Regions from separate parts of the Brevibacillus brevis NBRC 100599 genome, predicted to be linked through region 4. Evidence: riboswitches for the same ligand, from Rfam matches in the RefSeq annotation. Region 4 holds a riboswitch; each other region holds the start of a gene.
The links. Region 4 has a riboswitch for cyclic di-AMP ahead of BBR47_RS15555 (CAP domain-containing protein). Riboswitches for the same ligand answer to the same signal wherever they lie in the genome.

Region 1 (5,777 bases), 2.2 Mb from region 4:
TCGCTCCTCAGTTACTGCTGCATGCTTCAATTGCTCTGCGAGAGCCGCATTGTGGTTCGACAACCGCTGCAAAGATGCTACTTGCTCTTCCCATTGCGAAGCCAAGCGATTAATCTGCCATCCTAATTCGCCGACTTCATCGACGCCCAATTCGGGAACCCGATATGACAGCATCCCGCGTCCAAGCTTCATGGCAGCTTCCCACAGTACACTGAGTCTTTTTTTCAACAAATTACCGATGATATAGGAAATGATCAATGCCACTAAGACACCTGCCGGCAAAGAAACAACAAAAGCAGCAAGCTGAATCAAGCCCTCTGGATCGGTAGGCAGATTGATGCCTATATATTCTGCCAGCCACTTCACGAGGTTGCGGTCGCTAATTATTTCGTTGTACCACCGATGAATCCCGGGGTGATCTTTCCATAAAAAGTATAGCCAAAAGAAACAAATAAACGCGGCAGTAATTGCACTGACGGCCAGTAACATGCCATAGCGCACGTATTGCCACTGAATACTTGCCAATCGCTGTCGACGCATCCGCCAGTACCTCCTAGATGTACTTGACTTTTATATCGCCGACAAGCAGCGAGATATGCAAGTTTACTTTTTGCAATGCTTCATCATACTGATCAGAACGAATCTTAACACTGCGATTGATACCTCCCTGCCGGTGGCTTAGCACCTCCAGGTCACCAATACTCAAGCCTGCCGTTACCGATACAGGAAGATCGATAGGCACATAAATCGTCACATCGCCTACCCAGCCCTCTACGACAAGAAACGCCTCATCCCGCATCAACACTGCCCGAGAAAGATCAATCACAACATCCCCGATTCCATGCCAGACATGCAAGTAACTCAGTTCAAAACGCCCGGAAGTCAGGTGATAATCCCCAATCAGAGAACTGCGGGAATCTTTTGGCAACATGTCGTCAGGTGATGAAGACATGTTTTCGTGATGAGGAATTTTGCCACCAACATGCTTCCATTTGTTCCAGTTGTCTTGCCAAGGGCGTTCCGCTGTTGAAACGTTCACGTCATTCGGGACACTCGCATCACTAGTCAAAATCGTCTCCGCAGCAGATGGGGTCCCACTCTCTCCCAATGGTTGATTCACATAGCGATCTCGTCTGCTGTTCTTGCCCCGAATCAACTGAAAGCCGAAATAAATAAACACGATTGGTACTGCAATCTGGAACAAATCATCAATCCCGACACCAAACCACATGTCCGTCGCGATGATGGTCCCCAGAGAGAATAGAATCCCTCCGCCAATCCGATTTTTATTCCCCCACAAACGAAGGCCAAAATAAATAAGCACCATCGGCCACAAATCAAACAGACCGAACGATATGATACCCAAACTGTCTAACAAAAGACCGATTCCCGTAAAAATAATCAGGACACCAGCCAACATTTTGTGTAAACGGGACAGTTTCACAAAAGTCTCCTCTCTCACGCCCCACGCTGATCGTTTTCACTTTGTCCATTACGACATGTATAGATGAATGCAGGCGGAATGTTCAACAGGGTAAAGTCGATCTTGACCCAGGGAAAACGATCCTGCAACTCAGCTTGGAGTTGTAGCGAATATTGGAATGTAATAAATAGGCCCCCTGGCTTCAGTACAGATTGAACTTCGTCCAGAATTGCTGCCCGCAGCTCTTGTTGAAAGTTGGCGAATGGCAGACCTGAGATAATGACATCTGCACCTGCAAGGTCCTGCTCCTCCAAGTAAGACCTAAGTTTAGTCGCTTCCTCCCTGATAGGAAGATCGGGAAAACGTGATTGAAGCATAGAGCGAAATTGGGAATCTCGTTCCACGAGCACGTACTGTGTGCCGGGATGCAAGCGCTGATAGATCGTTTGGGTAAAAGCCCCTGTACCAGGTCCCAGCTCCAGGATCACATCGGTTGAAGCCCAATCGACGCTTTTCAACATTTGCTCACATAAAAAACGAGAGCTGGGGATGATACTACCGACGCGTCCAGGCTCAGCGATAAACCGCCGCAAAAAGACCAAGAAGTCCTGCAAGAATCGTACCTCCTAGGGGAAAAGCAGCCTGATGTACACAGGCTGCCGAATTGACACACTCTATTCTACACCTTGTCCCCCAGTTCCTGTTGAATTAGGATTGTACTGGTTTGGCTACCGGTGTTTTTACTTCATTAATGGATGCTTTGATGCTGGCAAGTTCTGCATCGAGATCATCCTTTTCCAGCTCAGACAAAGCGTTCTCCCAAGCGCGGTTCGTTTGGCGCCATTGCCCGCTCATTTGCGCTTCTGCTTCCATGCGCATGACTTTCTCTTCCATGCGAGCGAAGCCACGGCCTGCGGACTGATTGCCGATACCGACAACTGCTTGATTGACTTGCTTTTGGGTACGAGCTACTTGTGCACGTGCCATCAGAGTGAACTTTTTCGCACGCATTTTATAGAACTCTTCCTTCAGCTCAGCCAGCTTCTCGCGCATTTGCGTAGCTGACTCGGATGCTGACAGGTAGAGAGTTTCATATTCCGCTGCACGGCCTTCGTACTGCTTCTTGTCAGCGAGTGCTCGACGAGCCAACTCGTCTTCTCCTTCAGTCAAGGCGAGCTTGACTTGGCGATCACGTTTTTCGATCAGAGCATTGGCTTCGTCCAATTGCTGACGGAATTTCTTTTCCAGAGCAACCTGACGGGCAACCGCTACTTCAACTTGTCCGATTTCTACTTCCATGTCACGCATATATTGATTCAGCATTACTACCGGATCTTCCATTGAATCCAATGCATCATTTACCGAAGCTACTGTCAGGTCACGCAAACGTTTAAAGATACTCATTATTTTTTCCTCCTCATCATATCACATCATATTGTTCATCCAAAAGACTCTTGCGACATTGGCGTTACTGTGGGCGTCTTCTTACATCTCTCTCCCAAGTGTCCAGCGTATCTTCCTTTAATACTTTTTGGGCCCATTCACGCTCCCAAGCAGGTGGCGCTTGTTTAGGTTCTTGGCTGGGACGCAGTAAGCGATATCCCAGATAAATCACCCCAATGGCCAGAAGCGCGTGAAACAGTAGGTCAAGCTTGCCAATCAACATCAGGAACCCGAATAGGAAGACCAGGATTCCCCAAAATCGTGAACCGGTTTGTCCCATGATCTTTTTGGCACCGTATATCATGATCACGCCGGGAATGATAAACCCGAGCAAGTCTCCGATATCGATACCAACCAGATCGAGAAGAACCAACCCACCGACTAGCAGCAGAACCAGCCCGAGTAGTACTTTGCCAGACCGTTCGCTCATTACTCGCTTACCTCCATTCGTTTTGCTTGTGGTGCTTGTGGAACGTTATGCCCTTATTGTAGCCCTCGGTATAGGCTTCCCATAACGGGCGTGCGGTTGGTTTTTCCCTCCGTCCTTGGACGGAGACATTTTCCTGCCTTAATCGGACGAGCTCTCTCGCAAGGCAGGAATAAGCCCACGTCGAAAGGCGGCTTGCACTGTCGAACGAAAACGTTACAGCATTTGACGCTATCTTTGTGACGAATATGTGAATGAACAGATAAAAAGAAGGAAAAAAAGGACTGGCGTAGAATCTTCGTAAGAGTGCGTGTAAAAAAACATCGAAAAATAGCCGAATTCCGCTTAGCGGAAACGGGGGAACCACGTTTTTGGGGTGAATGGTTGCTACTCCTAGCAGCCTAGGGCGTCCTTTCGACCGAACCCTTCAGCTAACCTCGTAGGCTCACGAAGGGAGCAGTTTCTTTTGCGCAAGATGGTTTTATCTTTATTTATGGCTGGATTACTTGCTATGGGGGCAGGCGCTGCACAGGCTGCTGAGGAGAATACTCTCCATGAAGTTGTCAGCGACTTGTACGGTACCCCTTACAAATCTTCCGGCTCGTCCAAAAAGGGCTTTGACTGCTCCGGTTTCACACGCTACGTATTTGATGCGTTAGGTGTAGACCTGCCTCACAATTCTGCTTCCCAGTACGAATTAGGTACAGAGGTAGACAGAAAAGATTTGCAACCAGGCGATCTCGTATTCTTCAATACGAACGGTCGCAGCATTTCTCATGTGGGTATCTACATCGGAGACGGCACATTCGTGCACTCGGAATCTGGTCGTGGAGTCGTCAACACCAAGTTGAACGATCCATACTACTGGAGCAAGCGTTATGTAGGCGCCAAGCGTCTCAGTGCTCCTGTTCTAGCGAAAGCAGAAACTCCGAATAAGGAAAAAGCGGTGCAAGCTGCATCGTTGCCGGAAAAACCAGCTAAAAAATAGTCATTCGGCAAAATAATAAAAGCCAGGGACACTACGTCTCTGGCTTTTTCTGACGAAATTTAGTACCTGGTCTAAAGAGGTACCCTCACATATTAGAACAACTTAATAACTTACGGGGTTTCTTCCCCTGATAGGGGCAAAGCATGTTATGATAGACAAGACCCATTCTTTGAATGGTATTCCTTATTAATAGAAGTAACTGGGGGTTGTTCCGGTGAAAGATCACATTTTAATTGTCGATGACAATCTGGAGATTATTGAACTGCTAGAAGACATTTTGGAGAACGAGGGCTTCAGCGTTTCCTCTGCTGAAAGCGGAGAAGATGCACTCTCGTTGCTCAGCCAAGGTGAGCGTCCCAACCTGATCCTTTTGGATATTATGATGCCCAACATGAGTGGCTATGAGCTCTGCTCTCAAATTCGCCGTGAGTGGGATTTGCCTATACTGTTTCTCAGTGCAAAAGGAAAAGCGGTAGATAAGGTAGTCGGCTTTGAAATCGGCGCAGACGATTACATCACGAAGCCTTTTGATACGGAAGAGTTGCTCGCTCGCATTCGTGCCCACCTTCGTCGCTATGAGCGCATTCGCAAGCATACCGAAGAGCAGCCTGAGAAGGAAACAGCCTCTTCTCCGATTACGGTTTTGAAATTTAAGGACTTGGAAATTCATAAAGAAACGTATTCCGTATATGTATGTAACCAAAAGATCGAGCTCTCTACCAAAGAATTTCAACTACTCACCTTCCTCGCAGAAAATGCGGGCATCGTCTTTACAAGAGAGCAAATTTATGACCGTGTTTGGGGATATGGTTATGGCTCGCTCAATACAGTGACGGTCCATATTAAAAACCTCCGTGAGAAGCTGGAAACGGAACGTCAATTCATTAAAACACAATGGGGGACAGGCTACGTTTTTATCGGGGAGAAGCTTTAAATGAGCTTGCGCAATAAAATTTTTCTCTCCTTCATTGCCTTGCTCACACTCAACATTTTGTTGTTTAAATTTGTTTTTCAAGACATTATTGTCGCTCAACTCAAAAATGACCGGCATAATCAGTACCAGGCTGAGAAGGAAGCCGCAGAAAAGGTCATGCTCAATCAACTGCTTCTCGTCAGTAATTTCAAGGACCCAATCGAACGCATGGAGCTTGAGAAGCAGTTGCCAGACGACGTGATGTACCGCATGCTCGTGAAGGATGCCAATGGAAACACTATCTACAGCAAAACATCAAGCGCCTATAATTTAAAAATGCCTTCCCCCTCCTCATCAAGCCGTGGCGATTCTGCTAAGCAAAATGACCTCAAAGTGGTCGCTGAGTACCATTTTCAGCAGGAGCCACCGCGTACAGGGGAGATTGTTGTTTATTTCTACACGGATGATTACGACATGATGGCTACGACAGGGGTTTCCATGATGCTTTGGTTTATTTACGGAAGCATTAGTCTGGTAGGATTGGTTCTGCTCGCTTTGTTCGTTCGCTGGATACTACGGCCGG
Region 2 (5,777 bases), 2.6 Mb from region 4:
ACTGAATGGCTACAACGTGAAAATCCCTGTTCATATCAAGATCGACACGGGGATGGGGAGACTCGGGGAGTCTTGGGAATACACGGAAAAAATCGCGGCTATGTATCGATATAAGCATTTGCAGGTTTGCGGTACCTTTACGCATCTGAGTGTGGCTGACAGTTTGGAAGCTTCGGATATCGCATACACGAAAAATCAAATCGACCGTTTCCAAAACGTGATCGAACAGCTGAAAGAAAAGGGGATCAATCCACAGAAGCTGCACGTTCAAAGCAGTTACGGCGTACTGAATTACGGGGAGCTGCAATACGATTATGCTCGAATGGGGATCGCTCTCTACGGGATGTTGAGCAAGCAGGGAGACAAGGTAAAAACAAGCATCGACCTACGACCTGTGTTATCACTAAAGGCAAGAGTTGTGCAGGTGAAACAGGTGGAAAAGGGAGCACCCGTGGGCTATGGACGCGCCCACACAGCGCAGAAGGACAGTAAGATTGCCATCGTATCCATCGGATATGCAGATGGGGTTCCGCGCATGCTGTCACAAGTGGGGGCTACCTGCTTGATTAGAGGAAAAAGGCGACCGATTATTGGCTTTGTCTGCATGGATCAGCTCATTGTAGATATTTCAGATATAGAAGAGGTGCAAAGAGGGGAGGTTGTGACCTTTATTGGTAGAGATCAAGAGGAGGAGATCACTGCCGAGGAAATGGCCCAATCGTGTAAAACCATTACGAACGAGCTGGTAAGCCGTTTGGGAGAACGGGTTAAAAGAGTCTATCATGATTGATCGTTGGACGAAAACGAGTATAGGGAGTGATTCATTTTTTCCATGGCGAAGGGGAGACATAGCTTTCGTTTCAAAATGCTTGGGCTTCTTGGGTTTGGCATGCTTCTGGCTGGTATCGTAACCTATCTGCTCTATAAAGTGCTCCAGTTTTACTATCGGGTGGGGGTTAAGTACGAAGATCCAATCACCCAGGTGCGCTATTTCATCAGGGAGATGGGGGATATCAATTTCTTTTTGATTGTCTTTGCTCCCATTGCGATCTTGTTTTTCTATCTCCTGACCAAACGGTATGCTGGCTACTTTCGGGAGATTTCTACGGGCATTCATTATCTCGCGAGTGGAGACTTTACACGGCATGTCCATATCCCATCTAATGATGAGTTTGCAGAAATCGCCAAGGATATCAATCTAGCAAGCGAAATGCTACAAAAGGCGGTAGAAAGAGGGGATTTTGCCGAAAGCAGCAAGGATCAGCTTGTTTTGAACCTGGCGCATGATTTGCGTACACCACTGACATCTGTTCTGGGTTATCTGGATCTCATTTTGCAAGATGAGCAGATGACACAAGAACAAATGCGGCATTATGCGACGATTGCTCTTACCAAGTCGCATCGATTGGAAAAACTGATTGATGAGCTATTCGAAATTACGAGAATGAATTACGGCATGGTTACCATCGAGCAAAAGGTCATTGATTTGAGCGAATTGCTTGTTCAGTTAAATGAGGAGATGTATCCTTCCTTTGAGAAAAATGAGCTCGTCGCGCGGTGTACGGTTGCTGCCCAATTAGTGATCGTGGGAGATGGGGAGCTGCTGGCACGCGTATTTGAGAATATCCTGACCAACGCGATACGCTACGGGGGCGATGGCCAGTTTATCGATTTGAACGCTTATCGCGAGGGCGATGAAGTAGTTGTGCAAATCATGAATTACGGCGACCAGATACCTGAGGAGGCGCTGCCGCATATTTTTGAAATGTTTTTTACAGGCGACAAAGCGCGAACGCATCAAGGGGGAGGAACAGGACTTGGCCTGTTTATTGCCAAAAATATCGTCGAGAAGCATCGGGGAACGATTTCTGTCCAAAGTGATTTGATTCGTACGTGTTTTGAGGTCAGGCTGCCGTATGGATGAAATGATGGCAAAATAAAAAATGGAGACGCTTCAATGTCTTCATTTTTTTATTGCATAATTCATAGGGATTTCAAAATATGGTAGAATATTCCTATATCGAAGTGAATTAACTTTGGGGGAGTTATGAATAAATACACATGGACATTGATAGGTGCGCTAATTGTTGCTGGAATATCATCAGCTACTTGGGCTGAGGCTATTAACCAAGGGGATAAGGAAGCACTACAGGCATATAAAAAGATGGAACAGGCACGTAACCAAGAGAACCAACCCTTAAGCAAATCGAGTAGGAATGCAACCCTGTCAGACTTTTCAATTCAGGGAGCTGTTTTACCAGAAGCGGATAAAATACGTAACTACAACGATACGAATATGCAAGGACTGCTATCTTCAACAGACGAAAAACTTTCGTTCATTATGGAAGAGGATGAAGTAAAAGGTATCGTTATAGCAACAGATACAGAGCCAATCATGGCTGGTGGTGAAAAAACTGGCCCTGAATTGTTTGACCTTTACGAGAACATGAAAAATACACTCGGGGAAGATGTAAACATTACGTACTTTAGTTATTCAGGTGGGTTTATCTTCGTTGCAACTGATAGGGAAGGTGAGGAAAGCTTGTGGCTCGATCGACGTGCTTCTACATTTTTAGATCTCCCTTCGCACAAGCAACTCAAATCTGAAGAAGTTGTAGAAAAAGTTCGAGAAAGTGCGGAATCGGTGGATGAAGAAAAGACATGACAATATCTGTGAAAAAATAAGAAAGCCGGGTCCCCGCTAGAGGACTCGGCATTTATATCTAATTTCATTATCCGATGAATTCTTGTACCCAGTATCCATTCACAAAGCCTACACCGATTTTGGTGAAGGAAGGATTCATGATGTTTTGACGGTGTCCTTCACTGTTCATCCATTGGTTCATGACTTCCTCAGCGGTGCGTTGACCCATGGCGATGTTCTCACCCGCGGTCATAGAAGATACACCGAATTGTTTCATCATGTCAAATGGAGAGCCATACGTAGGGCTTGTATGGTCAAAGTAGTTGTTTTTGGACATATCAGCAGCTTTTGCTTGTGCAACTTTGTTCAGGGAAGCATCCAGTTCCACTGGCTTCAGACCTGCTTTTGCACGCTCTTGGTTTACCAAATCAGTTACTTGCTTCCCAACCGAGGAAGAATCCATTTGTTGGTTAGCTTGTTTTACTGGCTGTTGAGCTGGCTGCTGTTGATTCGCTGGTGCTGCGTAAGGTGCTTGCATTTGCGGTTGGACAGGTTGCATATATGGTTGATACCCGTATTGCGGACATGTGGTAGCGGCAGAAGCTGTGTTAGAAAAGCCGGAAAGAACAAATCCCAATCCCAATGTCGCGATTGCAATAGTACCAAGGCGTTTCATATTCACATCGTCTCCTTTTTTTGGCCTACGAGGTTAGTTGACGGATTCGGATTGAGGAAACAACCCTACGCACTTTGGCGATTCACCCCATGCAGATCTCTCATCTGCAAGTAAAAAAGCTCCCCCGCACTTCCATTCGAGAGGAAGTTTCGGCTGTTTTGTTTGGCATGACCTAGAATAACAGAGATTCACCGGTGAAAGAAACCCGTAAAATTTGGTAGGATTAATAAGAATATCTCTTGTTTTATTGAGAGGGTGGAGTCCGACACTCACCAATCCCGCTTACAGTGTCGCCTGTAAAATAGGCCAGTCTAACGCTTTATTTTCTCTGAACAATAGAAAATGGGCTAGGGAACTCATTCCCTAACCCATTTTTTCATTCATTTCGTTTAAATCAAATTCTCCGGATTCAAGCCTTCCAGCTCTGGCAACACAAAGCGCCCATCTTTTCTGATCAGCACATCGTCAAACCAGATTTCGCCGCCGCCGTATTCAGGGCGTTGGATTTGGACCAAGTCCCAGTGAACGGAGGAGCGGTTGCCGTTGTCTGCTACTGTGTAAGCATTCCCTGGCGTGAAGTGGAAGCTGCCCGCGATTTTTTCGTCAAACAGGATGTCCAGCATCGGGTGGAGGATGTGCGGGTTGAAGCCGATCGCGAATTCTCCGATATAACGTGCGCCCTCGTCCGTGTCGAGGATGTCGTTCAATGCTTTAGTATTGGAGCTGGTCGCTTCCACGATTTTGCCTTCTTTGAAAGTGAACTGAACATCATTGAAGGTAATGCCGTTGTAGATCGATGCCGCGTTGTAGAAAATCGTCCCTTCCACGGAATCGCGTACAGGAGCGGTGTATACTTCGCCATCCGGGATATTGCGTTTGCCGTCACACTTGATGGCATTGATTCCTTTAATGGAGAAGCGCAGGTCCGTTTTTGGACCGACGATGCGTACACGATCAGTGCGCTCCATCAGCTCTTTCAACGGAGTCATGGCAGCGGACATTTTCGCGTAGTCCAGATTGCAGACGGAGAAGTAGAAGTCCTCAAAGCTCTCGAGACTCATTTTGGATAGCTGTGCCATCGACTTGTTTGGGTAGCGCAGTACAACCCAGCGTTTGTTCGGAACGCGCTCGTTCGTATGTACAGGTTGATACAGGACACGAGCGTAAATGCCCATTTTGTCGTCCGGTACGTCGGCATACTCGTTGATGTTGTCGTAGGCGCGGATGGCGATGTAAGCATCCATGTCCTTCATCCTGTCATACTCGTATTTTGCCATCAGAGCCATATGTTCTTCGCTCGTGCCTTGATAGAGTGCACGCATGACTTCCTGGTCTTTTAAGGTGACCAAAGGCAGAGCCCCAACTGCAAATGACTCACGCACAAGTGCACGAACGAGTTCAGGTTGCAGGCCTGTATTTTCGATCAGAACTTTTTCGCCTTTTTGCAAATGGAGTGAGTAACGGACGAGACGGCTTGCCAGTTCATTAATGCGTGGATCTGCCATGGTGGTAACCTCCGTAGTAAAATAATTTTGATTAATGATTAATTTGTATTATTACATAACTGAGCGTAGGCTCGCCAGTGTGTTTGATGCTTCCATTACAGGCAAGCCTCGTAGATCGCGATTACATCGGATTCATTCAATTTTCGTGAGCTAGGCAGATACCCGATTCCGCGTCCGCCGATGCGTACCGCTTCCTCAGCCATTTGGACCAGTGATTGTTTGGTCACACCGAAGTCAGACAGACGTTCTGTGATTCCCATACGCTCATACCAACGGCGAACGGCATCAATCGTTGCTCGTGCTGCTTCGCTCTCATTCTCCACCGTAACGCCAAAACAATGACGTCCCATACGGGCTAGTCTCTCGGGACGGTCTTGCAATATCATCTGTTCGAAATAAGGAAGGGACAGGATCGCCAGTCCACGACCGTGAGCCATATCGTAGATTCCGCTCAGCGGATGTTCAATTCCGTGCAAAGGCATGCCAGCACCGCGACCGCCAGCAGTGAAGGGACTGATGCCCAGCGTGCTCGCCCATAAAAGGGTAGATCGTGCTTCAGCGTTGTCTGGTTGCTGGATCGCTGTGATGGAGTGCTCGACGACGAGGCGAATGAGTGTTTCGGAAATCCCGTCCTGAACGTAGGTCCCTTCCGCGCTGATCAAATAGTTTTCAAACAGATGGGAAAAGATATCGGCGCAAGACTCTGCTGTGACGCGAGCCGGAACGGTAAAGGTGACAGACGGATCAAGAATGGCAATCTTCGGGTAAAGTGCTGGACCGTTGATCGAAGATTTTTCATGCGTGTCCCAATGAGTCAGGACGCTGATATGGTTTGCTTCCGAACCAGTAGCGGCTACTGTCGGGACGGTCATGATCGGGAGTGCTTCCTGAACGGGTACCAGTAATTGACCAGAACCGCTCGGATTTCCCCGCATGTAATCGTAAATCGGGC
Region 3 (5,777 bases), 2.9 Mb from region 4:
ACCGTCTCCGGCAAAGAAGTACTCGTCGGTACCCGCCGTTTGCTGGAAAAACATCAAATTTCGTACCAAGCAGTGTCTGATACCATGCTGGCACTGGAGCGCTCCGGTAAAACGGCGATGCTCGCAGTCGTCGAAGGCAAGCTCGCTGGCTTGATTGCCGTAGCGGATACGATCAAACCAACCTCCAAGCAAGCGGTTCAGCGCATGAAAGCAATGGGATTGACTGTTATCATGATGACCGGTGACAACCGTCAAACCGCCGAGGCCATTGCCCGTGAAGCAGGAATCGATCACGTCATCGCAGAAGTCCTGCCTGAAGGCAAAGCTGCAGAAGTGAAAAAACTGCAAGAACAAGGCAAAAAAGTCGCGATGGTCGGCGATGGTATCAACGACGCTCCAGCACTCGCTACCGCTGACGTCGGTATGGCAATCGGTACAGGTACTGATGTGGCGATGGAAGCAGCCGATATTACCCTGATGCGCGGCGAACTGACTAGTGTCGCAGACGCCATCGAGATGAGTAAGCTCACCATCCGCAACATCAAGCAAAACCTGTTCTGGGCATTGGCCTACAACACCTTGGGCATCCCCATTGCAGCAATCGGCTTACTCGCTCCATGGCTTGCCGGTGCCGCAATGGCCTTCAGCTCCGTATCCGTCGTACTCAACGCACTAAGACTGCAACGAGTGAAGCTGTAACAACAGTAACAAGCGGCTTCGTCCGCCTTACCTATACAACATAAAATGCAAGGAGAGATTGATCATGACAAATATCACATTGAACGTAGAAGGCATGTCTTGCAATAAATGCGTAGCGCGCATCGAGAACACATTGAAAGATCTGGGTGCAGAAGGCAAAGTAAACCTGGCTGAAAAAAAGGTTGAGGTTTCCTACAACGAGAGCAACTTGACTCTCGATGCAGTGAAAGAAGCTATTGAAGACCAAGGCTACGACGTCGTTTAATCATCGTGTTTTTGAAAAGCAAAGCTCCTGCCTGATTCATTGAGGCAGGAGCTTTTTCAATTGTGATTTGAGTAGCTGTAGTGGAGGGGGAAGAAGCCCATTTCCAGTCTACGCTTCGGCCTACGCCCCGCAAGGGGTTAGACTGTCCGCTCCGAAATGAATGTCGGGAGTGCTTCAAAAGTAGGGTTTCGAGGATGTAGTCTCAGAGGTTGAAGCTGAAAACCCCCGCCATTCATTTCGGAGCTAAGTAGGGCTCCAGAGGCGCTAGGACTGGAAATGTTCTTCTTCCCAAGCGGCTATTGTTTACATCTTGAAAGCATCATTCAAAAAGTCTTTAAAAAAGCGTAGAACCTCAACAGCTCGTAGAGGAAACAGGAGAAATAAGCGAAGATCTTTGGACACACCTACCGAGGCGCAGTGAAAAAAAGCGAAACTGCCTTTAGCGTCCACCTCTGAGACACATCCTGATGGACTACTTTAGACGCGGTTTCGCTTTTTTTCACGGAGCCGGGCACCCCATGCTCCCGCGCAGGGGTTCCAAGAATCTGAGCGTTTTCTCCTGTTTCCTCCCCACCACAACAGCGAGTATAACGCACTAATCCTTCAACCGAATAAGCAACGAACAGCTAATCCAATCCGACTCATAAAGAAAGCCGTAATCCGGTTAAAACCATGCTAAACGAACGTTCACAATAACTGGAAGCCAGCGTATAATTCAAATCACAATCACGCTTCAATAAGAAACAACACATACGGCCTAGTTCCGATATTCTCGGAAGCGGGGGAACCAATCTTTTGGGGTTAATCCTGAGTGATCAGGAGGGATGAGGAAATGTCTTCTCTGCCATCCTACCCGTCAGCTAACCTCGTCGGCCAAAGCAGGGAAGGTCATGGATGGATAAAGTCTAGGCATTTTATGCGCAACAAGGGGATTCCTTGCGGGCGTGTGATAGGCCGATACAGGCTTTTTCTTTGGGGCCTTTGTTCTGGAGAAAAAGGATGGATCGGTCTATTTTTTTATGGAAATATCGACGAGCAGCTTACGCGATACAGTCGTGAAGGAAATGGTGTGGATCGCTGGGAGGCAGTCGGTACGACATAAACCGCTGACAATCGAAATCGGGAAGACAGAGTACAGGGAGTCCTGACAATGGACGCCAGGTATTCCGTAAGCCTGCGGATTTTCTACACGAGTAAAAATCAAGCGTGCCTGCTTTGGTTTGCTGGAGTGTGGAAGCTTCGCGGGCTTTTTACATTTACGAAAAAACGAAGGATGAGGGATATCATGTCCAAAATGAAAGTCCATCAACTTACAAAAGTGTTCGGCAAGCAGCCCGAGCTGGCCTTGAAGCTGCTGGCGGAAGGACGTACAAAAGAACAAATTTACAAGCAAACCGGCCAGTCCATCGGTGTCAATCAGGTCAGCTTTGAAGTCGAGGAAGGCGAAATCTTCGTCATCATGGGCCTATCCGGCAGCGGCAAATCAACCTTAATCCGACTGTGTAATCGACTGATTGACCCAACGAGCGGAAGCATCGAGATCGATGGGGAAGAGATCGTGGCCATGAAGGCGACAGCTTTGCGCGAGGTGCGGAGGAAGAAGCTCGGGATGGTTTTCCAAAACTTCGCCCTGTTTCCACAGCGGACGGTACGGGAAAACGTGGAGTTTGGTTTGGAGATTCAACAAGTACCACCAGGGCTCCGACAAGAAAAAGCACGGGAAGCGCTCGCGCTCGTTGGATTGACCGAGTGGGAAAATGCGTACCCAGATCAATTGAGCGGAGGTATGCGTCAACGAGTCGGATTGGCGCGGGCGTTGGCTAATAATCCAGATATTCTCTTGATGGACGAAGCGTTCAGTGCACTGGACCCGCTCATTCGAAAAGATATGCAGGATGAGCTGCTGGAGCTTCAGATGACGATGAAAAAGACGATCCTGTTCATTACACATGACTTGCATGAGGCGTTGCGACTGGGCGACCGGATTGCCTTTATGAAAGACGGGCAGATCATTCAGATCGGCCGCCCAGAAGAAATCCTGGCAGACCCAGCGGATGAATTTGTACGGAAGTTCGTGGAGGATGCCGACCTGTCAAGGGTACTCGTTGCTGAAAATGTGATGAAACGGGCAGAAGCAATCACCCCTGACAAAGGGGCGCGAGTGGCGCTGCAACTGATGATGGATAACGGCGTGTCCAGCCTGTACGTCGTGGACAAAAAGCGCACACTGCTCGGATTGATTACGGCGTATGACGTATCACTCGCGATCAGTACGGGAGATTCGCTGGAGGCAATCATGAAAACCGACCTCCCTACCGTTTCGCCTGACGCACGTCTGCACAGCTTGTTCCCGATGATGGCAGACCTGCATGTCCCGATTGCGGTAGTGGGCGAGCAGCAGCGTTTGTTGGGTGTCATCGTAAAAGGAGCGGTGCTAGGCGGGCTGGTAGGCAAAGTCAATGTACAAGAGCATCAGAGAGCAGAGGTGATGAGTGATGGACGTCGTGCCTAAGCTACCGATTGGCGGTTGGATGGAAGGGTTCGTGGAGGTGCTGGGCCAGTACAAAGGGGTATTGTTTGATCCGGTGGCTATCGTCATTTCCACGATGGTGACTTACTGTTCTACGGTTTTGGCAGAGATACCTTCGCTGATTCTCATCTTGCTGCTGGGGGCCGCTGCGTGGGTTTTTGCAGGGAGAGCGTCCATGGTCTTTACGGTTGTTGGACTTTCTCTCATCCACAACTTGGGGTACTGGGATGAAACGATGGAGACATTGGGACTCGTCCTCACTGCCACCATGATTTCGATCGCTATCGGGATTCCGGTGGGCATTCTTTGCGCGAGACACGATACGTTTCGCAATCTGGTTACGCCAATACTGGATTTGATGCAGACGATGCCAGCGTTCGTTTATTTGATTCCCGCCATCTTTTTCTTCGGTTTGGGCGAGGTGCCGGGAGTTATTGCCTCCGTTATTTTTGCTTTGCCGCCAATCGTGCGTCTTACGAACTTAGGCATTCGTCAGGTCCCAGCGGAAATGGAGGAAGCGGCGGACGCCTTTGGCGCAACTGGGTGGCAAAAGCTCGTGAAAGTGCAGCTGCCGTATGCGAAATCGACGATCTTGGCGGGCGTCAATCAGTGCATCATGCTCGCCCTGTCGATGGTGGTCATAGCGGCTATGATCGGGGCGAAAGGCTTGGGTGCAGACGTATATCGCGCCGTATCGCAAGTGGATATAGGAAGAGGATTCGAGGCGGGGCTATCCATCGTGATCATCGCTATCGTCCTGGATCGGCTTACACAACATGCAGGAAAAAAGGAGAGAAACACATGATGAACAAAATAGTTCCAGCTTTCTTGGCAGGGATGATGGGAGCAACAGCTTGGCTCGCAGGCTGCTCCAGTCAAAACACAAACACACAAATACCGACAGCAACGGTGGTCGGTCCTATTGCTTCTGAGACGTCGGACAACGCTTTAGGAGAAAAGCTCGACTACAAAATCATCGGAATCGACGCAGGAGCAGGCTCGATGGTAAAGACTGAGGAAGTCATGAACCTGTATGGCTTGGATAAATGGCAGCTTGTCGAAGGCTCAGATGCAGCGATGACAGCCGCTTTGATCAAGGCGTACGAAGCGAAGGAACCGATTATTATTACGGGCTGGACGCCGCATTGGATGTTTAAAAAGATGGATTTGAAATACTTGGAAGACCCGAAGAACGGCTTTGGCGGAGCGGAACAAATCCATACCATCGTGCGCAAAGGGCTGAAAGAGGATCAGCCTGCTGCCTATCAATTTCTGGATAAGTTCTGGTGGGAGCCAGCTGATATGGAGTCGGTCATGGTTCAAATGATTGACGGAAAAGATCCGGAAGTGGCCGCTGCGGAATGGGTAAAAAATAACGAAGCCAAAGTGGCGAAATGGGTGGAGGGCATACAGCCTGTCCAAAAAGAGAAGCTGACTCTCGCTTATGTAGCATGGGATTCCGAGATTGCCAGCTCGCACGTCGTCGAGCATGTGCTGGAACAGAAGCTGGGGTATGAAGTCGAGTTGAGTCAGGTGCAGACTGGACCGATGTGGGCAGGTGTGGCAATTGGGGATGTGGATGGAATGGTTGCGGCGTGGCTGCCGTCTACGGATACGAGCTATTTGAAAAAATTTGGTGGGCAAATCGAGGATTTGGGTCCGAATCTCGACGGAACCAAAATCGGACTCGTGGTTCCTTCGTACATGAACATCTCGTCCATTGAGGATTTCCAATAAGAAAGGAGAGGTGCTGCTATGAAGCATTATTTTGTAATGGGCAGAGGGGAAGCTTTCACTTCTTTTGTCCAGACACTCTGCTGCGACAGTTTGCCTGCATTTTGGGGAAGGAATCCAGGTGCCTTTTCATTGACGGTGGGGTCTGGAGACAAGACGATTCAGCGTTTTTTGCCCATCTCATTTGACGAGTGCTACCGCGATCAGGAATCCTTGCTGCTCTACCATTCCGTCTACATTTTTCCAGATGAGTGGGCGGAGGGACGAGACTTCGTTACACTGTTCAGGCAACTGGGTTCCTGCCGGATTTTTGTGATGACACAGGAGCATCGGAACGCGATGTTATACAAGGCGCTCGGGGCGAATCACGTCATCGTGAGTCAGCCCGGGTATAAGGGTTACGGCTGGTTGGCTGAACAGATGAGTGGCTAAGAGAGGAATAGAAAAGGCTCCGCCTGCACATGAGGTGGAGCCTTGTTTTCGTAAAATTAGCCCAACATTTTTTCGAGGTCCTTGTCCAATACATAAACCTCGATCCGTTCACCCATC
Region 4 (5,777 bases):
CGTAGAAATCGACTCATCACCAACGGTTCCATACGCTTCGAAATAGCCATGTGCTCCTGCACCTCGACTATGCACAACACGTTCAGGTGTTTTCTCCCGATCAAAATGTGTGATTTTTTCAAGAAAATCGTAATTCTCCAGAACGGTTGGCCCGCGATTTCCAACTGTCCGCAAGTTCTGGTTGTCTGTAATCGGATGGCCTTGACGATTCGTCAGGATATTATCTTCTGCCTGGTTGATGGACTTGCTCTTTTCATCCATATGAATCCTCCCTGTCCAGTTCTTCTCATGTATGGTTCATAACCATGGTTACCGAATGAGGGATTCTTTATGCGAAAAGACTAAATTGCTTCGTACGCAAAATCATCGTTAAGCACTGGAACTGCGCCACTCTGATTCCACTGCGCTGCAAGTTCGACATCTTCCGGGTATCCCATACTGATCAGTTCTTGGCCAGAAGCACAATTCTGCAAGTAAGCAAGATGATGATCTTGAGCCGCTCGAAAGGCTGCCACTGCTATTTCGGCCTCTGGTGACAATCGATATCCCTCCAATTCATGAAGCAGCGCACCTGCCGCAATCATATCTTCAATAGCAGGCCGCAATGCTCCATTTCCCCACCGTTCACCGCAAGCAATGACGGTTACGGTTCCATTCTGCTGCTGTATGTATCTGGCCACAGATGGCGCGTTTCGAAAGCAGGCAGCGATTACCTTCGCACCTGTTTTCTTCGCCAACACGGTACAGGTCGATCCGTTTGGCGAGGGTAATACGATTCTACTTCCCATTGGAACCGTTTTCAAACAGGTGGGTGAAAGGGAGATTGGTTCTCCGCGTTTTCCAGCGAGCAGCGCTGCTTTTTGTTTGGCGAATGCTACGGTTGACTCATCCTTTACCTGATAAGGATAGACGATACCTCCTCGTCCCGTTACGATATCGACACACGTGCTGAAGGAGAGCACATCGATAATGACGATCATGTCCGATGCTGCGCCGACCTGTTCTACCCCTTCGTATCCCCAATCAAATCGAGCTGTATAGTCAAGTTGTTTGCATACAGTTCTATCTCCCAACCCCTCCACCATCCTCTATCAAAAATAGGTACTCGTCCCCTTACGTTCGCCGTTACAAATTAAGACAAGAAACAATATCGTATTATTGTCCCACTAGATTAACAAGAATGGAGTGAACATGGATGTCTGAAATCGAATACGACGACGATCACGGTAATTCGGAAAAAAGAAATCACAAACGCCCAAGAAGAAATACGGTGAGAACGACCGGTATTTTGCAAAACAACCTCGCCCGTGCTCTCACCGCTCACCTCGACCTGGTAAATCTGAACACAGAACCGGTTGAAGTACGTGTGCAAGTATTAAACTGGGGTAACGCAGTTACACAAACGAATCCAGTTAGCACCTTGCTTGACATCACGCAATTTATCCCTGCGAATACTCGCACTGCTTTCAATGCGCTGATCCCCGCTTCTTTCCACTATGAAGTCCGCCTTACCGTAGCAGAAAACAACAGAAATGTCCTTCTCACCACTTATGGCCGTACTACTATCGGCGGCGGTCAAGTTGTTGGTCTTACCGTTCTTGACAGTCAGTTCCAAACTGTCGAAATCGAAACTTGTATTTAACTATCTTGCAGGAAGAAAATGAGGAATTATGGTGGGACGCCATAGTTCCTTTTTTTATCCATTCGCATGCAGGAAAGGCGCTTGGGACGATCCCAACACCTTTTTGCTTCTACGACCACGACAAAAAAAGAAACTGCCCTCGAAAGGACAGTTTCTTTGAAAAGGAGACTTACAGTTTTACTACGTTCTCAGCTTGTGGGCCACGGTTGCCTTGAACGATGTTGAATTGAACTTTTTGACCTTCGTCCAAAGTTTTGAAACCGTCACCTTGGATTGCGCTGAAGTGTACGAATACATCGTCTCCGCCTTCTACTTGAATGAAACCGAAACCTTTTTCTGCGTTAAACCATTTTACTGTTCCGTTCGTTTGCATTTGAAAAAACCTCCAAAAATTGATTTTGAATATGCTAGTCATATTTACCGAAGCAAATAAAGCTCACATATCATGAAGAAATACCAGATCATGTGCGATGATACGCCTTCATGATATGTGAATTTTACCTACCCGGCAAAAATGTGAATGTCATAGGACGGAACTGCAAAATAAAAAACTAAACCTTTTGAAAACCTAAAACAATGAAAGCCCTTCCTCTCTTCCATCCTTGCGGCTCCGATGACCGCGCCAGTGTGAATCGGGGATCCAAAAATGTTATCCATCAGCATACAAACACCTCGATGAATGATTAGGTATCAATTTTTCAAGTAGCAACCTCATTCTACCATGGTTGTCCAAAAAAAGCAACGGTTCACCCTTATTCTGGACGAAGCGGGACTCTGATACAATAGGATTGGGAGGGATTACATTGCAAAATCATATTTTGACAACCATTCAATTATCCGAAATGCTTGAAAAGAAAGTCCCCGTACTTTTATTGGACGTACGCGACGCCGAGAAATTTGTTTCTGGCAGCCTCGTTCACGAAAACGCATCGACGCAAAACGTCCCCTATCTTCTTATGAAAGAACAGGACAAGCCGCTTGTTGAAGAAACCGAAAAACTCGCGCAAAATGTGCAAATCGTTACCTTATGTACAACAGGTAACAAAGCTCAAAAAGCTGCAGCTCTCCTTCGTGAGCATGGTTTTCATGCAAATGCATTGGAAGGCGGCTTAACTGCCTGGAAGGAACAATTAAACGAAACGAAATGAGCCTAATTTATCAACGATTCTAGCTATTTGCCATATATTACTCCTTTATTTCGATTGGGATTGTTTGATATCGTTGTTCATGCCAAACGAAATAAGCCGAGACTTCCTCTTTGAAAAGGAAGTGCGGGGGACTTTTTTGTGGATGAGCTATTCCACATTGGGGTGAATCGCCGAACTGGCGTAGGGTTGTTTCCTCAATCCGAATCCGACAACTAACCTCGTAGGCAAAAAAAAGGAGAGATTTGTTTTATGAAACGTTTTGGTTCTGTTACAATCGCGATGACTCTTGGTCTGGGCTTGGCTTTGACAGGGTTTGCTTCTTCTGCTTCCGCAGCATCTAACTGCCCATTGAAGAACGGACAATTCCAATTCAATGTGGGTCAAAATATGGGACAATTCCAAAAAGCACCAAATGCTCAACAGTTCCTTAACTTTTTCCAAAAGCAAGGCTTTGTTCCTGGCCAGCCACAAGCAGTACAGCTGATGCAACCTGTTAAGCAAGGACAAGCTACACCTGTACAACAACCATGCCCGTATCAACCAGGATCTTTCCAACAAGCACCCGTACAACAAGCGCCAGTACAACAAGCGCCAGTACAAACAGCACCAGCACAACCTACCAATAATGTCACTGAGCCTGCCGCTCCAGTAAATCAAGCGGATCAAGCTAAGACGGGTGATTTTGCGAAACAAGTCGCGGATTTGGTAAACCAAGAACGTGCAAAAGCAGGTCTCAAGCCTGTTCAAATGGATGCAACACTGTCCAAAGTAGCTTTGGCTAAAGCACAAGATATGTCTGCTAACAACTATTTTGACCACAACAGCCCAACGTACGGTTCCCCATTTGACATGATGAAGCAGTATGGCATTCAATACTCGACTGCAGGTGAGAATATCGCCATGGGTCAACAGAGTCCACAAGAAGTCATGCAACAATGGATGAACAGTGAAGGCCACCGCCAAAACATTATGAACCCTGACTTCACAAAAATTGGTGTAGGCTTCACAAATGGCTACTGGGTACAAGAATTTATCGGGTAACACGCTTTGCACGAAACGAAAAGCCGGTGTCTCTTAATCGAGACCCGGCTTTTTCGTGTAGACATTAATCCGGCTGTGTTTCAGAAGCCTGTTTTTTGGGGGTACAGCAGCTTTCCTGCTCATCTAGCAAAGCAACGTCCTTTTGATTCATTTCTTGCTTGGTTGGGTAAGCAGATACTTGCTGCAGCTCGGCATTGACATCAGACGATTGTTTCACCCGTATGGCCCCCTCGCCGTTTTTGGTGGTGCATCCCTAGTATGCACGCGGTTCTAAACGACTCATTCCTAAGGAACACTGGAAGCACATGCGAATGAACCTATCTGCTAATAATATGTTCAAGGTCTTTTAAGGCAGCCGCTGCTGCCGCGACAGGATCTGATTTTCCTCCAACGACCAATAAATCCCCCATAACATCTGTTTCTACCCGGATGGCTTTTGTCGTACCTGATACGGATGCAAACGGATGGGTAAAATCTACCGCACACAGCTCAACTGCTACAGAAACCGTACCATTCGCTTCCTTTTGGATCGTTCCGATCAGCTTGGGAATCTTCGCATGCTTTTTCCACGTCTCGATTTGTAACAAGGTTATTTCGCGAATACTTGCGCGTTCGATATCGGTTAGATTTACTTGCCCGCCAAAAGCAGCGTTTGCCAGGATCGTGAGCTTCGAAGCTGTATCCCAACCATCGATATCGTAGGAGGGATCCGGTTCGGCAATCCCCATCTTCTGAGCGAGCTCGACTGCTTCTGTACAGGTGAGCCCCTCTTCCATCATTTTTGTGAGCACGAAGTTCGTCGTTCCCGTAAAAATACCTTCGACTCGTTTTACTTCACAGCCTGCCAAGTTATACTGCAAAAGATCGATCGTCGGCAGAGCTGCTGCTGTTGCCCCACTAATTTTCAACGCGGTACCATGTTTTTTGGCAAGAGCGGCCAAACCAGCATAATCAACAACAAGCGCACCTTTTGAAATCGCGATCGCATGCATGGCATTCTCCAATGCATACCGAATATAAGTCAGACCAGGTCCCCCCTCTTTTTCAGATGGACCTGCCTCGATGAGTACGTCTGCTTGAACTGATTTGATAAATTCCAGCGCGTTCCAAGATGCGTTCCCTGCTTGTTTTGTATGAGCATAGTTTGCCCATTTCCCTGAATCGATTCCGTTCTCATCATAGAGGCCGGAGGATGAACGAACGATTCCCACGAGTCTGACATCTGCTTCATATAGCTCGCGGTACCGCTCCCGTCGCTGTTCCAGCAGTCTGGCTACCTGCTGTCCTACTGTTCCGAAGCCTGTCACCATAATATTCCAACGTTTCATGAGTCAATCTCCTTGCTGTTTATGCTTCGTTTATTTCCACCATTTTTTTCTATTTTTATCTTGTATCCTGTGCAAATCCTTGCGATTCAATTTCTTTCCTGTTTTTGCCGAGTAGAGCTCTTCCGTATGATCAATAAACAATATTCCTTCCAAATGGTCCATCTCGTGCTGAATACACCGAGCAAGGAAATCTTCGGCTTCGATTGTCTTTGTTTCTCCTTGGCGGTTCAGCGTCTGGACTTTGACATAATTCGCCCGACGTACAATTCCGAAAACACCTGGTATCGAAAGACAAGCTTCCTGCCCTACCTGCTCACCTGATTTTTCCATCAACACCGGATTGATTAGTTCAATCAAGCCGCTGCCGCAATCCATGACAACCAAACGCTTTGGGATACCAATCTGGATCGCAGACAAGCCTGCTCGACCTTTCGCAGCATAAATGGTTTGGACCATATCATCCAATATCTTTTCAACCTGCGGAGTAATGGATTGTACTCTTTTTGAAGTTTCACGCAAGATAGGGTCCCCCAGGCGAACGATCATACGTTCAGCCATTTCCTTCTCCCTCCCGCATTACTCAGTTTTCGATTTCAAGGTAGCAAATCAGGTCCTCGC

Region 1: linked by a shared signal. The riboswitch ahead of BBR47_RS05330 (C40 family peptidase) and the one ahead of BBR47_RS15555 (CAP domain-containing protein) in region 4 are both predicted to bind cyclic di-AMP.
Region 2: linked by a shared signal. The riboswitch ahead of BBR47_RS03360 (CAP domain-containing protein) and the one ahead of BBR47_RS15555 (CAP domain-containing protein) in region 4 are both predicted to bind cyclic di-AMP.
Region 3: linked by a shared signal. The riboswitch ahead of BBR47_RS02185 (quaternary amine ABC transporter ATP-binding protein) and the one ahead of BBR47_RS15555 (CAP domain-containing protein) in region 4 are both predicted to bind cyclic di-AMP.

Annotation. Positions count from the first base shown of each region.
Region 1 is NC_012491.1:1,041,606-1,047,382, reverse strand. Features, by position in the region: gene BBR47_RS05355 (HAMP domain-containing sensor histidine kinase) at 1-540, opposite strand, end outside; gene liaF (cell wall-active antibiotics response protein LiaF) at 554-1,444, opposite strand; gene BBR47_RS05345 (class I SAM-dependent methyltransferase) at 1,459-2,037, opposite strand; gene BBR47_RS05340 (PspA/IM30 family protein) at 2,132-2,827, opposite strand; gene BBR47_RS05335 (LiaF transmembrane domain-containing protein) at 2,892-3,296, opposite strand; cyclic di-AMP (ydaO/yuaA leader) riboswitch at 3,616-3,755, shown strand; gene BBR47_RS05330 (C40 family peptidase) at 3,760-4,281, shown strand; gene BBR47_RS05325 (response regulator transcription factor) at 4,496-5,215, shown strand; gene BBR47_RS05320 (sensor histidine kinase) at 5,216-5,777, shown strand, end outside.
Region 2 is NC_012491.1:610,450-616,226, forward strand. Features, by position in the region: gene vanT (serine racemase VanT catalytic subunit) at 1-790, shown strand, start outside; gene BBR47_RS03350 (sensor histidine kinase) at 833-1,924, shown strand; gene BBR47_RS03355 (hypothetical protein) at 2,048-2,665, shown strand; gene BBR47_RS03360 (CAP domain-containing protein) at 2,733-3,320, opposite strand; cyclic di-AMP (ydaO/yuaA leader) riboswitch at 3,328-3,485, opposite strand; gene BBR47_RS03365 (aminopeptidase) at 3,710-4,825, opposite strand; gene BBR47_RS03370 (iron-containing alcohol dehydrogenase) at 4,921-5,777, opposite strand, start outside.
Region 3 is NC_012491.1:382,396-388,172, forward strand. Features, by position in the region: gene BBR47_RS02170 (heavy metal translocating P-type ATPase) at 1-699, shown strand, start outside; gene BBR47_RS02175 (cation transporter) at 764-964, shown strand; cyclic di-AMP (ydaO/yuaA leader) riboswitch at 1,709-1,855, shown strand; gene BBR47_RS02185 (quaternary amine ABC transporter ATP-binding protein) at 2,250-3,476, shown strand; gene BBR47_RS02190 (ABC transporter permease) at 3,460-4,299, shown strand; gene BBR47_RS02195 (glycine betaine ABC transporter substrate-binding protein) at 4,296-5,231, shown strand; gene BBR47_RS02200 (hypothetical protein) at 5,250-5,660, shown strand; gene BBR47_RS02205 (DUF2294 domain-containing protein) at 5,717-5,777, opposite strand, start outside.
Region 4 is NC_012491.1:3,255,775-3,261,551, forward strand. Features, by position in the region: gene BBR47_RS15530 (catalase) at 1-261, opposite strand, end outside; gene BBR47_RS15535 (2-phosphosulfolactate phosphatase) at 342-1,082, opposite strand; gene BBR47_RS15540 (hypothetical protein) at 1,196-1,642, shown strand; gene BBR47_RS15545 (cold-shock protein) at 1,812-2,015, opposite strand; gene BBR47_RS15550 (rhodanese-like domain-containing protein) at 2,446-2,790, shown strand; cyclic di-AMP (ydaO/yuaA leader) riboswitch at 2,875-3,032, shown strand; gene BBR47_RS15555 (CAP domain-containing protein) at 3,040-3,831, shown strand; gene BBR47_RS31265 (hypothetical protein) at 3,896-4,048, opposite strand; gene BBR47_RS15560 (homoserine dehydrogenase) at 4,149-5,159, opposite strand; gene def (peptide deformylase) at 5,190-5,717, opposite strand.